4 regions of the Pseudoalteromonas sp. GABNS16E genome follow, and region 1 is predicted to be linked to each of the others. Evidence: predicted binding sites of a transcription regulator. Region 1 holds the regulator's gene; each other region holds the start of a gene.

Region 1 (3,130 bases):
GAAAACGTAGGTATTTTTGAAAAGAACGTCGAAATTGTGCATGGTAATCGCAAAATTACAGCCGACCGACTCGAAGTACATAAACGTGAAGACTTAGGGGATAACAAACAACTCCTTATTGCCACTGGCAGCCCAGCCTACTTCGAAGAAAAACAAGACGATGGTACCGTAATGAGTGCCAGTGCAAACGAAGTACGTTACGACGTAGCAAAGCGATTTTTAACGCTTGTTGGCGATGCTGAAGTCGCGCAAGCCGGTCAAAAAATTAATGCTAAAAGTATTACCTACGATATGCAGCAGCAGCTTATTAGCGCAGAAAAAGACGAAAACTCTACGGATCGTGTCCACACAATTTTAGTGCCTGTTGAAGCAAAAATTAAAGAAAAAACAGGTAACGAAGGTCAACCATGAGCACCTTAAAAGCAGAACTATTAGCAAAAAGCTATAAAGGCCGCCAAGTTGTAAAAAATGTAGGCCTTGAAGTAGAAGCCGGCAGCATTGTTGGCTTATTGGGCCCTAATGGCGCAGGTAAAACCACCACCTTTTACATGATTGTAGGATTAGTACCTAGCGACAAAGGTAAAATTTCTATTGATGATAACGACATTACGTTATTACCTATGCACAGCCGCGCCCGCTTAGGCATTGGCTATTTGCCGCAAGAGTCATCAATATTTAGAAAGCTGACAGTTTATCAAAACTTAATGGCTATTTTAGAAACGCGTAAAGAGCTCAATAAAGCCGCACGAGAAGAAACGCTTAACAACTTACTTGATGAATTTAGTATTCAGCATATTCGCGATAGCCAAGGTATGGCGCTTTCTGGTGGTGAACGCCGCCGTGTAGAAATTGCCAGAGCACTGGCAGCGAACCCTAAATTTATTTTATTGGATGAGCCTTTTGCTGGTGTTGATCCGATTTCAGTGTTAGATATAAAGAAAATAATAGAACATCTTAAAAACCGTGGCATTGGCGTATTAATTACCGATCACAATGTAAGAGAAACCCTTGATGTTTGTGAAAAAGCCTACATTGTTTCTCATGGGGAGCTAATTGCATCTGGCACCCCAGAACACGTATTAAATGACAAAACTGTACGCGATGTTTATTTAGGCGAGCAATTTAGGCTGTAACATTTAAGCCACACCTACAAGCATCTGCTAATATTAATTATAACAACATAAAAGGATTGTTAGAGATACATGAGGCAATCATTACAGCTGCGCATGGGCCAGCAACTTACAATGACTCCACAATTGCAACAAGCGATTCGCTTGCTGCAGCTCAGTACATTGGATCTCAAGCAAGAAATACAAGAAGCACTTGATAGCAACCCGCTATTAGAAGTAGAAGAGCAAGATTACACGGAAGAGTCGGCTGGAAAAAATGAACAAAAAGCAGATACGGATGATGTAACCGTAAGCGCATCGGCTGACGATACAACCAGCGAGTACGAGCAAGACAGTGGCGAAGCTTTAAATAAAGACACCGTTAGCGATGATATGGCAATGGATGTAACTTGGGATGAGTACATGAGCGCAGCCCCTGCTGCATCCTCAGGCCCAATGCCGGAAGATGAGTCTATTTATCAAGGTGCCTCTACTGAAACGCTACATGAGTATTTAATGTGGCAGCTTCAGCTTACTCCTTTTAGCCCAACTGATGAAGCCATTGCTATTGCCATTGTAGAAGCTGTAGATGACTCGGGTATTTTAACGCTAAGTTGTGAAGAGATTTTAGAGAGCTTTAACCAAGAAAACGATGACGAAGTTGAAGTTGAACTTGATGAAATAGAAGCCGTTTTAAAGCGTATTCAGTTATTTGACCCTGTAGGTATAGCCGCGCGCAGTTTACAAGAGTGCTTGTGCATTCAGCTAAACCAGTTTGATAAAGACACCCCTTTTATAGAACAAACTAAAATGATCTTAACCGATCACATTGATCTATTAGCGGCACGCGACTATCGTACATTAATGAAAAAGACTAAGCTTAAAGAAGACGAGCTTAAAGAGGTCATGACCCTAATACATACCCTCAACCCAAAACCTGCAGATACAATAGTAAGGGAAGAGTCGGAGTATGTAATACCAGATGTGTCGGTTAAAAAAATAAAAGGCCGCTGGGTGGTAGAGCTAAATCCAGATAGCATGCCAAAAATACGCGTAAATAGTCAGTACGCGGCTATGTCACGTACCGTAAAATCAAGTGGTGATAGCCAATTTATTCGCTCTCACTTACAAGAAGCTAAATGGTTTATAAAAAGCCTTGAAAGCAGAAACGACACGCTGCTTAAGGTAACTAACTGTATTGTAAAACAGCAACAGGCATTTTTTGAACATGGCCCCGAAGCCATGAAGCCAATGGTTTTAAACGATGTTGCTGAAATGGTAGAAATGCATGAATCGACAATTTCGCGTGTTACTACGCAAAAATATATGCATACGCCACGTGGTATTTTTGAGCTTAAGTATTTTTTCTCAAGCCACGTAAGCACTGAAAACGGCGGCGAGTGTTCATCAACCGCAATACGTGCCCTAATTAAAAAGCTAATTGCCGCGGAAAACTCAGCTAAACCATTGAGTGATAGTAAAATTGCGGATATATTGGCAGAGCAAGGAATTAAAGTAGCTAGACGCACAATAGCAAAATACCGTGAATCGCTAGCTATTCCACCGTCAAATCAGAGAAAGAGTTTGATATAAGACGTAAAAAACAAAGAGGAAATGCTTATGCAACTAAACCTAACTGGTCGTCACGTAGAAGTAACTGATTCACTTAGAGACTATGTAAATAATAAATTTGCAAAGCTAGAAAGGCACTCAGATCATATTAGCAATGTGCATGTCATTCTCGATGTAGAAAAACTCAACCAAAAAGCAGAAGCGACTATTCATGTAAGTGGCGCAGATTTATTTGCCTCAACAGAGCACCAAGATATGTATGCCGCTATAGACTCGTTGATTGACAAGCTCGATCGTCAAGTCATAAAACATAAAGAGAAGCTTGCTAGACACTAATATTATGAAATTAAGTACATTAGTATGCCAGGACTGCAGCAAAGCTGCGGTCCTTTTTAGTAGTAAAAAAAGAATTTTAGAGTTTATCAGTGAGCTTGCTCATGAAAAGCTCC
Region 2 (3,130 bases), on a different contig from region 1:
TATACCAAAAGCCACTCACTGAGTGGCTTTTTTGTTTATAAAATCGCGCATTTCATCGGTTAATACACTGCTAGAAATATATTGCATACCTTTATTATGGTGCACTAAGTAGCCGTGGTTAGTTTTAATAATATGGGTTATTTCTGCCCACTTAAATGTATGGCTTTTATAGTGGTTTTCGGTGCTAATAGCGTCATCGGTAAACGAAAGAGTAACCGTTGAGCCCGAAGCACGACTAAACATTTGGCGCGTAACCCACCAAGGCCTGCGGTAATAAAAGGCAACGCATTCTAATACACCCAGCATTATTAAAAATGTACCTAGGTAATGATCGTCCATAGCGTAAATACTAATTAAACCTAAGCACACCAGTAATGCCAGCAAAAAATACTTTGGCTTGGCTGCTTTACTATAAGAGTGGGACTCGTCAAAGCATTCGTAGTAGTAAGGTTTATCGAGTGTGTAAGTGGTGGTCAGTGCCATAATTGCTAATAAGTAATAGTTTTCGCTATTTTAACAAGCTAGCATAAAAATCACACCCGTTAATGTAGGCTATGCATTTTAAGAGTTAGAAGCCGCTTTTCATTCGCGCACAAAAAAACGGCTTATTAAAAGCCGTTTTTTACGTTACCAAACAGATTAACAGTTAGTTTCTTCTGCGTTAACGCCTTCTTTTACATTTTCACATGCATCTTCAACAGAGTTTTGCACGTCAGTTACTGCTTCATCAATACGCTCACCTGCTTCTTCTGCGTGGTTGTCTTCACAACCCATCATAAAGAAACCTGCAAATACGGCGATTAGTGCTGCTTTTAAAGTTGTTGAGTTCATAATGTAATTCCTTGTATATGTTGATTGTTTAGTGTTTTAATTATGTTAGTAGCTACCTGGGCGATTTACCGCGCAGCGCACCTGAAACTAAAGAAATCACTAAAAGTACTAAAAAGATAAAGAATATAATTTTTGCTATACCAGCTGCGGCACCTGCGATACCACCAAAACCTAACACTGCAGCGATTAAAGCAATAACTAAAAATGTAATTGTCCAGCGTAACATTGTTTTCTCCTTGGTTATCAAATTCGTTCAAAAGTAATAATGCCAGTTGCGTGCCAGAGTTTAATTTTATTAATTTTCAATATGTTATGGTTTTTTGAACGAAGGTTGTAAATTTAGGATTGGTAAGTTTTACGTTTAACGATGTAACTTATTCACACTATTGTAAAGAGAGTAAAAAAATAAATATTTTTTGCGCGCTGCTTTACTAGTCTTGGTAAGACCAATTTACATTTTAGCCAAGCTGATTTTTTACCTGCCGTTTAACTTACTATTTTTTATAGTTTTTAAGTTTTTTTGGGTTTAACCATATAACCTTTGCCTATAACGGTTATTTTTATCATCTATATCTAAGCTAATTTAACCCTGTATTAGCTATGTTAACTATTGTGACTGTATGTTAGTTTAATTTTAATTGGTTTTACCAATTGACAGGTGGTGGACAAAGTTAAAAGTTTTGTTATCATTCGGTGAATAATTATTTAAATAAAGCGGTTTTTTATATCGCTATATAGTGCAGGGGGAGAAAAATGGATATAGGAGCTGTACTCACAACCGCAGGTAGCTTGATGCTTACGGGCATGGTGGGCGTGTTTGTATTTCTTTCAATATTGATTGGTGCTGTGTCACTCATGTCTAACTTGGTTGCTCGTTTTGACGAGGCTGAAGTTGCAATACCGGTTAAATCACCATCTTTAAAATCTCAAGGTGTGCCAAACGAGCACATCGCTGCTATTAGTGCTGCCATTGCTCAGTACAAATCAAATAATAAATAAGAGGCACACATGGCTAAATTAAAATTAACAGAACTTGTTTTACGCGATGCTCATCAGTCTTTACTTGCAACCCGTATGCGCTTAGATGACATGCTCCCTATTGCTAACAAACTTGATGATGCCGGTTATTGGTCTATTGAGTCGTGGGGCGGCGCTACGTTTGATTCGTGTATTCGTTATTTAGGTGAAGACCCGTGGGAGCGTATTCGCGCCCTTAAAAAAGCAATGCCGAATACTAAACAGCAAATGTTATTGCGCGGGCAAAATTTATTGGGTTACCGCCACTATGCCGATGACGTGGTAGAAAAGTTTGTAGAGCGTGCCCACAAAAATGGTGTAGATGTATTTCGTATTTTTGACGCCATGAACGATGTACGTAACTTAGAAACGGCAATTAAAGCGGCTGTAAAAGTAGGTGCCCACGCGCAAGGTACTATTTCTTATACTGTAAGCCCAGTGCATACCCTAGATATGTGGTTAACCCTTGCAAAACAGCTAGAGGATTTAGGTTGTCACTCTATTTGTATTAAAGATATGGCAGGCTTATTAAAACCATACGATGCAGAGCAACTTATTAAAGGGCTAAAAGAAACCGTTTCTATCCCTATTGCTATGCAGTGCCATGCAACCACAGGTTTAAGTACTGCTACATATCAAAAAGCCATTGATGCAGGCATTGACATGCTTGATACCGCTATTTCTTCAATGAGTATGACTTACGGTCATTCAGCTACAGAAACCATTGTAGCAATTGTTGAAGGAACGCCCCGCGATACCGAATTAGATTTAAACCAGCTAGAAGAAATAGCGGCTTACTTTAGAGATGTACGTAAAAAGTACGCTGCCTTTGAGGGGAGCCTTAAAGGTGTTGATGGCCGTATTTTACTCGCGCAAGTACCTGGTGGCATGTTAACCAACATGGAAAACCAACTGAAAGAGCAAGGCGCAGCAGATAAGCTAAATGAAGTATTACTTGAGATCCCACGCGTGCGTGAAGATTTAGGTTTTATTCCGCTAGTTACTCCAACATCGCAAATTGTAGGCACACAAGCAGTACTAAATGTGCTTACGGGTGAGCGTTATAAAACAATTACCAAAGAAACCGCCGGTGTTTTAAAAGGCGAGTATGGTTTAACACCTGCACCTATGAACAAAGAGCTGCAAGAGCGAGTGCTTGATGGCAGCGAGGTTATTACGTGTCGCCCTGCAGATAATATAGCCCCAGAGCTTGCATCGCTTGAAGCAGAGCTGCAAAAAGAAGCGCAAGAACAAGGTTTAACACTTGCTGATGAGCAAATAG
Region 3 (3,130 bases), on a different contig from region 1:
AGGCAATAAAGTCCAAATGGTTTTGAACGATATTGCTTAGCATTTACAGCGTAACTTTTATTAGTTTTTCCAATAGTGCAACAACCATTTTTGATGAATTGATTGATGCAGTCTCTAGGTATTCTTCAAACGATTGCGGCGACTCTTTACCGGCAATGTCAGACATAGAGCGAATAACCACAAATGGCGTATTAAGCGCAAAACACGTTTGTGCAATAGATGCGCCTTCCATTTCTACTGCAAGCATTGTAGGAAAGTCGCTGCGTGCTTTATCAATTCGCACTGGATCACACATAAATGAATCACCCGTACAAATTAAGCCTACTAAGGTTTTTACTTCGCTAATTTGCGCAATGGTTTGCTCGGCAGCTTCAACTAGTTTTGGGTGTGCGGCAAAGCCTGCTGGCATTTGTGGAACTTGGCCGATTTCGTAGCCAAAAGCGGTTACATCTACATCGTGATGGCGTACTTCTGAAGAGATAACAACATCGCCAACACTTAGAGAGGGATCAAAGCCACCGGCAGAACCTGTGTTAATAACACAATCAGGATTAAAGTTATCAATTAATAACGTGGTTGCAATCGTTGATGCCACTTTACCAATACCCGATTGCACAAGTGTTACTGTATTACCCGCTAATTCGCCTGTGTAAAAGGTAAACCCTGCTTTAGTTAGCACTTGTGGGTTTTGCATTGCTTCACGTAAAATTTTAACTTCTGGCTCCATTGCGCCAATAATACCAACATTCATAGTGTTTGATTCCTGAGTTTGAATACGTAGATTATACGTGAAGTTAGCAATAAAAAACAAAAAAGCGAGCTGTTTTACGGCTCGCTTTAAATACTTTTAGGAGAGTATTTAATTCTATTTTAAATTTCGGCTAACGCAGTGGTTTGCGCTTTAGCCTGAGAAGGTGACAATACCGCAGGTTTACTTACACGATTACGTGTTGGACGAGCCGATTGCACCGCTGCAGGTTTGCCTAATTTAAACATAATTGCATCGCGCACCTCAGAAGGGCGGTAGCCTGATTTTACTTTCATACGAATATGTGGAATGCCAGCAGATTCTAAAGCGCCGTTTACAAACCAGTCGCGCTGGGCTTTGTGGCCATCTTTATTGGCGTTGTTAACTAAATCGACCGCAGCCACTATCGTCATTTTTTCTTTATCTACCAGCACAAAATCGAGTTGCTTATTTTTAGCTTTAGCTAAAGCTGCACGTTTTGATTTAGCAGAAAGGCCTTGCTTGCAGTCGATTACATCGATGAGTTTGACGCGGCTCACAATTTTGTATTGATCGCCTACCGCACGCTCTAAAAGATTTAAAAATGCACCCTCAACCTGTGTAAACACGGTTTGTTTGCGGGTAAAAGGATAGGGATTGCCGCCATCATCACTAAATTTTGACGCAACCACAGAGGCCCCAACCACTAATACTAAAATTGATAATAAAGCGAATTCCATACGGTAACTCCATAACAACAAATTGACACTGCTCAAGTAAAGCAATTTACGTGCCTAAAAATTGGTTGTTATGGCTAATTACCGTATGTATTTATTATTGATGCAGCAGGGCTGTTAGGCTTTGTAACCGCCCTCAATTCCTTTAACGGCAATCGCGACTGCATCATGCGCATGGAGTGATTCGTAATGATTAATTTGCAGCCAGTAATCACTAAAGTTATCGTTTTCAAGAACCGCTTTAATTTTACGTGCAGCATCTTCACAAAACATTAAATTTTGACCGTTAAGGCGGGCAAATTCTTGCTCATCTTCACGTTTTACTGCCGCTTGTACCGGGGTTTTTAGCTCAGCTTCTAATGTATCAATTAAATTTACTACGTCAAATTCACTAATCGTGTTGTCTAGCTTTACTTTAACGTTTGCAATTGAACGCTGTGAGTGAGGCGTTGCCACAATACCCTGCGTTGTGCCTAGCCATGCTAAAACATCTTTTTGATTAAGTGTTTCTTGATTAAACTTTTCGCTAAAAGCATTTTGAATAAGTTGGCGAGCAAGTGCTGCAGAGCATGGACAGGTTGATGAATAAGTAACATCAACGCTTAGCTCGTAGCTAATTACGCTATTTTCAATAGTGCTGGTTAGGGTAATTGGGTAGCTTTTCCAACCTGCTTTACCGCTTAACAACGATTTACGACGCAGCGGTAACTCAAATTTAAACTCTATTTGGGCTTTGTCACTTAATCCTTCGTGGCTGGTGATAAAGGTATCGAGTGCTTGAGCTAAAGTTTGTGGGTTAACTTGTTGCTCTGTAGAGAGTAAATCAAGCGCTAAAAATAAACGCGACATATGAATGCCTTTAGCGTCTTCTTTATGCAAATTAACAAAGGCACGCGCTTTTGCGTTAACGGTAACGGGTGCTAAATCTTTCGATTCAAAAATAAATGGCAGTTCTATTTCGCCCATACCAACCCAGTCTAACTTACCTGTTTGTAAGGCGGGAGCCGTATCAGCTATATCGGGCATGTTGGTTTGCATGTGCGCTACTCGTTATTGGTCATAATAAAGCGCAGCATTTTACACTAAATAATTTATTGCTGAAATGATGAGTTTAACAAGTAGGCAAAAGTAAACATGAAAATTTTCTGTTTTTGTCGCACAACATGAATATAGCTAATAGAAAAATGCTAAAATCTGCTGCAAAATGCGTTTGACTATTAATAGGCACTTTTTATTTATGCCTAGTAACGAGATACACTGACCTATGACCGATTCTTCTTTGAGCCCTTGGGCTCGAGTACTTTCTAGTTTAATAACTCGCTTTGGTGAGTTAAAAACCGCGGCAATGTGCTACGCGCTTTTATTAGGCGTGTCGCTTATATTGTCGAGTATGTTTTATTATGTGGCACTGGGTGAGGTTAATTTAGTTGATATTTTAGCTGTGGTATTTTTTACCGCGGTTGTATCTCCTTTTATGATCAGTATTTTACTCAACTCGATTAGACAATTAGATGCCTCATACGCTTATTTAGACAGCGCCACAAAACAAGAAAAGCTGTTAAACCAAACATTAAAAGATAATATCAACCGCCTCAATATTGAAATAGATGAGCGAAAAATGGCTTTTCATGCCAAGCATCGCGCCATTGAAGAGCTCCGCCGCGAA
Region 4 (3,130 bases), on a different contig from region 1:
GGTAGGTTGAGGTTTTGAGAAATCTTTTTTAACTCTGGAGCAGAGTGAGCCGCTGTGACAACATCCTGTGTACTAGCTGACTGTAAAACCCCTTCTTTTTCAAATTTATTTAAAGCAAGCTTTGCATCACAGCCTAAGTAACTAGTCCAATCTCTCATGCTCAACATTTTCAATAAGCTTTTGGGCTTTAAAAAGCTCTTTAGAAAATAGTATTCATTAGTGTCCATAATTCGCTTCCTATTGCTCAGAACGATGAATATTATAGCATTTACTTAATGTGGGAACGGTTTACCTGAATGTTGAATATTATCAAGCAAAACAATATCCGATCATATAGCAACAAGCTTTTCTGATTAGAAGTGGAACTCAGTTAAAAGTGAGGGATTAATCAGTTCAAAAATATAGAGGTGTTTTCCGCGAAACTAAAAGTAGCACAGAGGTAGCACAGGGTAATTTCGGTTAGTAGGTATTTACTTTGAAAGCTTTGGAAAGTGGTGGCCCCTCCCAGACTCGAACTGGGGACCTAACGATTATGAGTCGTGTGCTCTAACCAACTGAGCTAAGGGGCCAACTTTGTATAACTACAAGGTAGTTAATTTTTGAAGCGTTTAGCCACTGAGCGACTAAAGCGGGTTGCAGTATAAAAAGTTTTTTAAGGCTTGTCACTAGCAAAAACCTTTATTTTAACAATCAGTAAGCTGACTGCTTAAATAGTAATCTTTTTGCATGCGAATAGGCAGGAAATAACAGAAAAATAAACGCAGAAGTATGTAAGCCGCTTTTTTACAATTTTAATAACTATAAAAAAGTGGCCGGCTCACATTGAACACACCACACATTATTTTTTAGCAATAATGTAGATAGCGTGAATTAAACCAGGGAAGTAACCCAGTAAAGTTAGTAAAATATTTAGCCAAAAATGCATACCTAAACCAACTTGTAAAAATACACCCAGTGGCGGTAATAAAATCGACAGTATTATACGAATGATATCCATGATATAGCTCCTTTAAAAATGACAAGCAAAAAGCCCAGCTAAGCTGGGCTTTTTAGTATAGTGTATTATTCAGCAACAATAGTTAGTTCATCTACTACGTCACGAACATCTTCAGCATTTTTAGCAATTTTTACTGCTAACTGCTTTTCAGCTTCTGTTTCAACAGAACCTTTAAGTTTTACTATACCGTTGTCGGTATCAACGTCGATATCTGTACCGTCAACTTCTGAGTCAAATAAGAAACGTGTAGTAATTACTGTGGTGATTTTAGCGTCAGTTAAGTCGTTATCGTCATCATCCATAGTGTCACGATCTTTGTCGTCCATATCCATGTTTTTCACAACAGTTAGGTTGTTTTCTACATCAGATACGCCATCTAGGCTAATTACAAGTTCTTCAGCTAGCTCTTTATCAAGGTCGCTGTTTACTTTACCTGTAAGTACTACCTTGCCATTTTTTACATCAGTGTTAATGTCAAAGTTGTTTAGATTAGTGTTCATAAGAAGCACTGTTTCTGCCTTACCATCAATCCAAGCATCTTTACTTTCATTTTCCCAAGTGCCCGCTTGAGCACCCATAGCTGTAGTACCTAGAACTAAAGCCGCAATCATAGATTTGTTGAATGTTTTCATAATCTTTCTCCTTTTGATTAAAGACACTTTTATGTATGCGAGCTTTAGGCCAACTTTATTAACACTTTAAATTCATGGAGTTAGCTATTTCATTGGGTATAAATAAAAATACCTCCGAGTAAACATTTACAGGCTATTAGGTAAAACTTTCTTAAGTGGTGAAAATAACGATTATATTGCTGTTTTGGTTAATCTATCGTTAATATAATAAATTAAGCGGCGCTATAAAAATAATAAGCCATTGATATATAAATAGTTAAGTTTTGGTACAGCACTTGCTATGTAAAGTGGTAACTCATATAAAAAGGATTATTCCCATGTCTGTAAAAATTGAAGACCGCCCAATAGAGCAAGTTCGCGAACAAGTGATAGACCAACTTATTTATAACTACAGCCATGGCGTTATTTCAGCTGAAGCCTTTGAAAGGCGCTTAGACAGTGCAATGGAAGCAATCGATAATATCGCGTTACTTAATTTAGTAGAGGATTTAACCCTTACTACAGATACCCAGTACAGTGCTCAAAAGCAAACGCAATTTGCCCCTAACTACAGCGCCCAACAAGCGGATGAAGAAAACTTAACACTGCGAAGCATTTTAGGCTCAAGCGAGCGTAGCGGCCAATGGGTGGTGCCTAAAGATATTTACATTCAAAACTATATGGGGTCGATTGTTTTAGATTTTACTGATGCTATTTTTGCCCACCAACATGTTACCGTGCATGTAAATTGTATTTTTGGCAGCGAAGAAATTTACGTACCAGAGCACGTTAATGTAGTTTCTAAAATGTTTTGTATATTAGGTAGTTTTGAAAACAAAACGGTGTCGCTTAATAAGCGCCAAGGCCCCACAATTAACCTAGAAGGTAAAACAGTTTTAGGTTCGGTGGAGGTAAAAGTTAAACGCACCATTAAAGAAAAATTTGTGAGTTTTGCTAATGATTTAAAGGCCCAGCTTGGGGTGAGTAATAAATAATACGGGTAAAAACAAATGGGTAGAAAAGCCATATTATGCGCTTTTCTACACCGTTATTTATGCCTATTTTATAAGTCGTTATTACGCTCGCTTGGAATGTCACTCATATACTGCACAAACTCAACCTCGAACCCTGCTGGGTCTAAGTAATATACGTTTTTTCTAAATGGGTTTTCTGCGCCCTCTTTATCAATGCTAAATCCGGCGTGTTTTAAGCGCTGTATAACAGCGTCTAGGTTGTTTGTAACGTAAGCAAAGTGAGCCAGCCCGACTTGATGCCCTGCCAAATCTCTGTTTTTATGCTCGCCATTATCGCTTATAGCAATGTAGTGATTATCGTCGCCAAAATGTACCCAGCGCTTAGGTTTGCCATACCAGGTGTTATGCCCTTCACTTCTAATAGACCAATAAGGAAAGGCTGCTTGGTAAAATTTAAGCATGGCATTTATATCGTTTACTACTAAATGTACGTGTTCTAATTTCATTATTATTTACCCTAGTTGATTGCTTAAACACAAGATAAAACC

What was found. Region 1 encodes sigma-54, which starts transcription at its own class of promoters, with help from an activator protein. Its sites were predicted from a motif close to GTTGGCACGNNNNTNGNNT; they were not measured.
Region 2: the regulator sigma-54 is predicted to act here: its motif matches at 1,097-1,115, upstream of PSI06_RS15175 (DUF1328 domain-containing protein).
Region 3: the regulator sigma-54 is predicted to act here: its motif matches at 1,507-1,525, upstream of PSI06_RS15225 (DUF2726 domain-containing protein).
Region 4: the regulator sigma-54 is predicted to act here: its motif matches at 1,665-1,683, upstream of PSI06_RS06680 (BON domain-containing protein).

Annotation. Positions count from the first base shown of each region.
Region 1 is NZ_JAQREZ010000016.1:24,933-28,062, forward strand. Features, by position in the region: gene lptA (lipopolysaccharide transport periplasmic protein LptA) at 1-411, shown strand, start outside; gene lptB (LPS export ABC transporter ATP-binding protein) at 408-1,133, shown strand; gene PSI06_RS08775 (RNA polymerase factor sigma-54) at 1,203-2,702, shown strand; gene hpf (ribosome hibernation promoting factor) at 2,730-3,017, shown strand; gene PSI06_RS08785 (PTS sugar transporter subunit IIA) at 3,022-3,130, shown strand, end outside.
Region 2 is NZ_JAQREZ010000040.1:19,315-22,444, forward strand. Features, by position in the region: gene PSI06_RS15165 (YcxB family protein) at 16-483, opposite strand; gene PSI06_RS15170 (hypothetical protein) at 640-831, opposite strand; gene PSI06_RS15175 (DUF1328 domain-containing protein) at 884-1,057, opposite strand; gene PSI06_RS15180 (OadG family protein) at 1,585-1,830, shown strand; gene oadA (sodium-extruding oxaloacetate decarboxylase subunit alpha) at 1,840-3,130, shown strand, end outside.
Region 3 is NZ_JAQREZ010000040.1:29,316-32,445, forward strand. Features, by position in the region: gene PSI06_RS15215 (cobalamin biosynthesis protein CobD/CbiB) at 1-43, opposite strand, end outside; gene mtnN (5'-methylthioadenosine/S-adenosylhomocysteine nucleosidase) at 44-751, opposite strand; gene PSI06_RS15225 (DUF2726 domain-containing protein) at 871-1,467, opposite strand; gene folE2 (GTP cyclohydrolase FolE2) at 1,582-2,502, opposite strand; gene arcB (aerobic respiration two-component sensor histidine kinase ArcB) at 2,729-3,130, shown strand, end outside.
Region 4 is NZ_JAQREZ010000011.1:14,510-17,639, forward strand. Features, by position in the region: gene PSI06_RS06665 (SAP domain-containing protein) at 1-227, opposite strand, end outside; tRNA gene PSI06_RS06670 (tRNA-Ile) at 493-569, opposite strand; gene PSI06_RS06675 (YqaE/Pmp3 family membrane protein) at 839-997, opposite strand; gene PSI06_RS06680 (BON domain-containing protein) at 1,063-1,629, opposite strand; gene PSI06_RS06685 (cell wall-active antibiotics response protein) at 1,947-2,603, shown strand; gene PSI06_RS06690 (VOC family protein) at 2,672-3,088, opposite strand.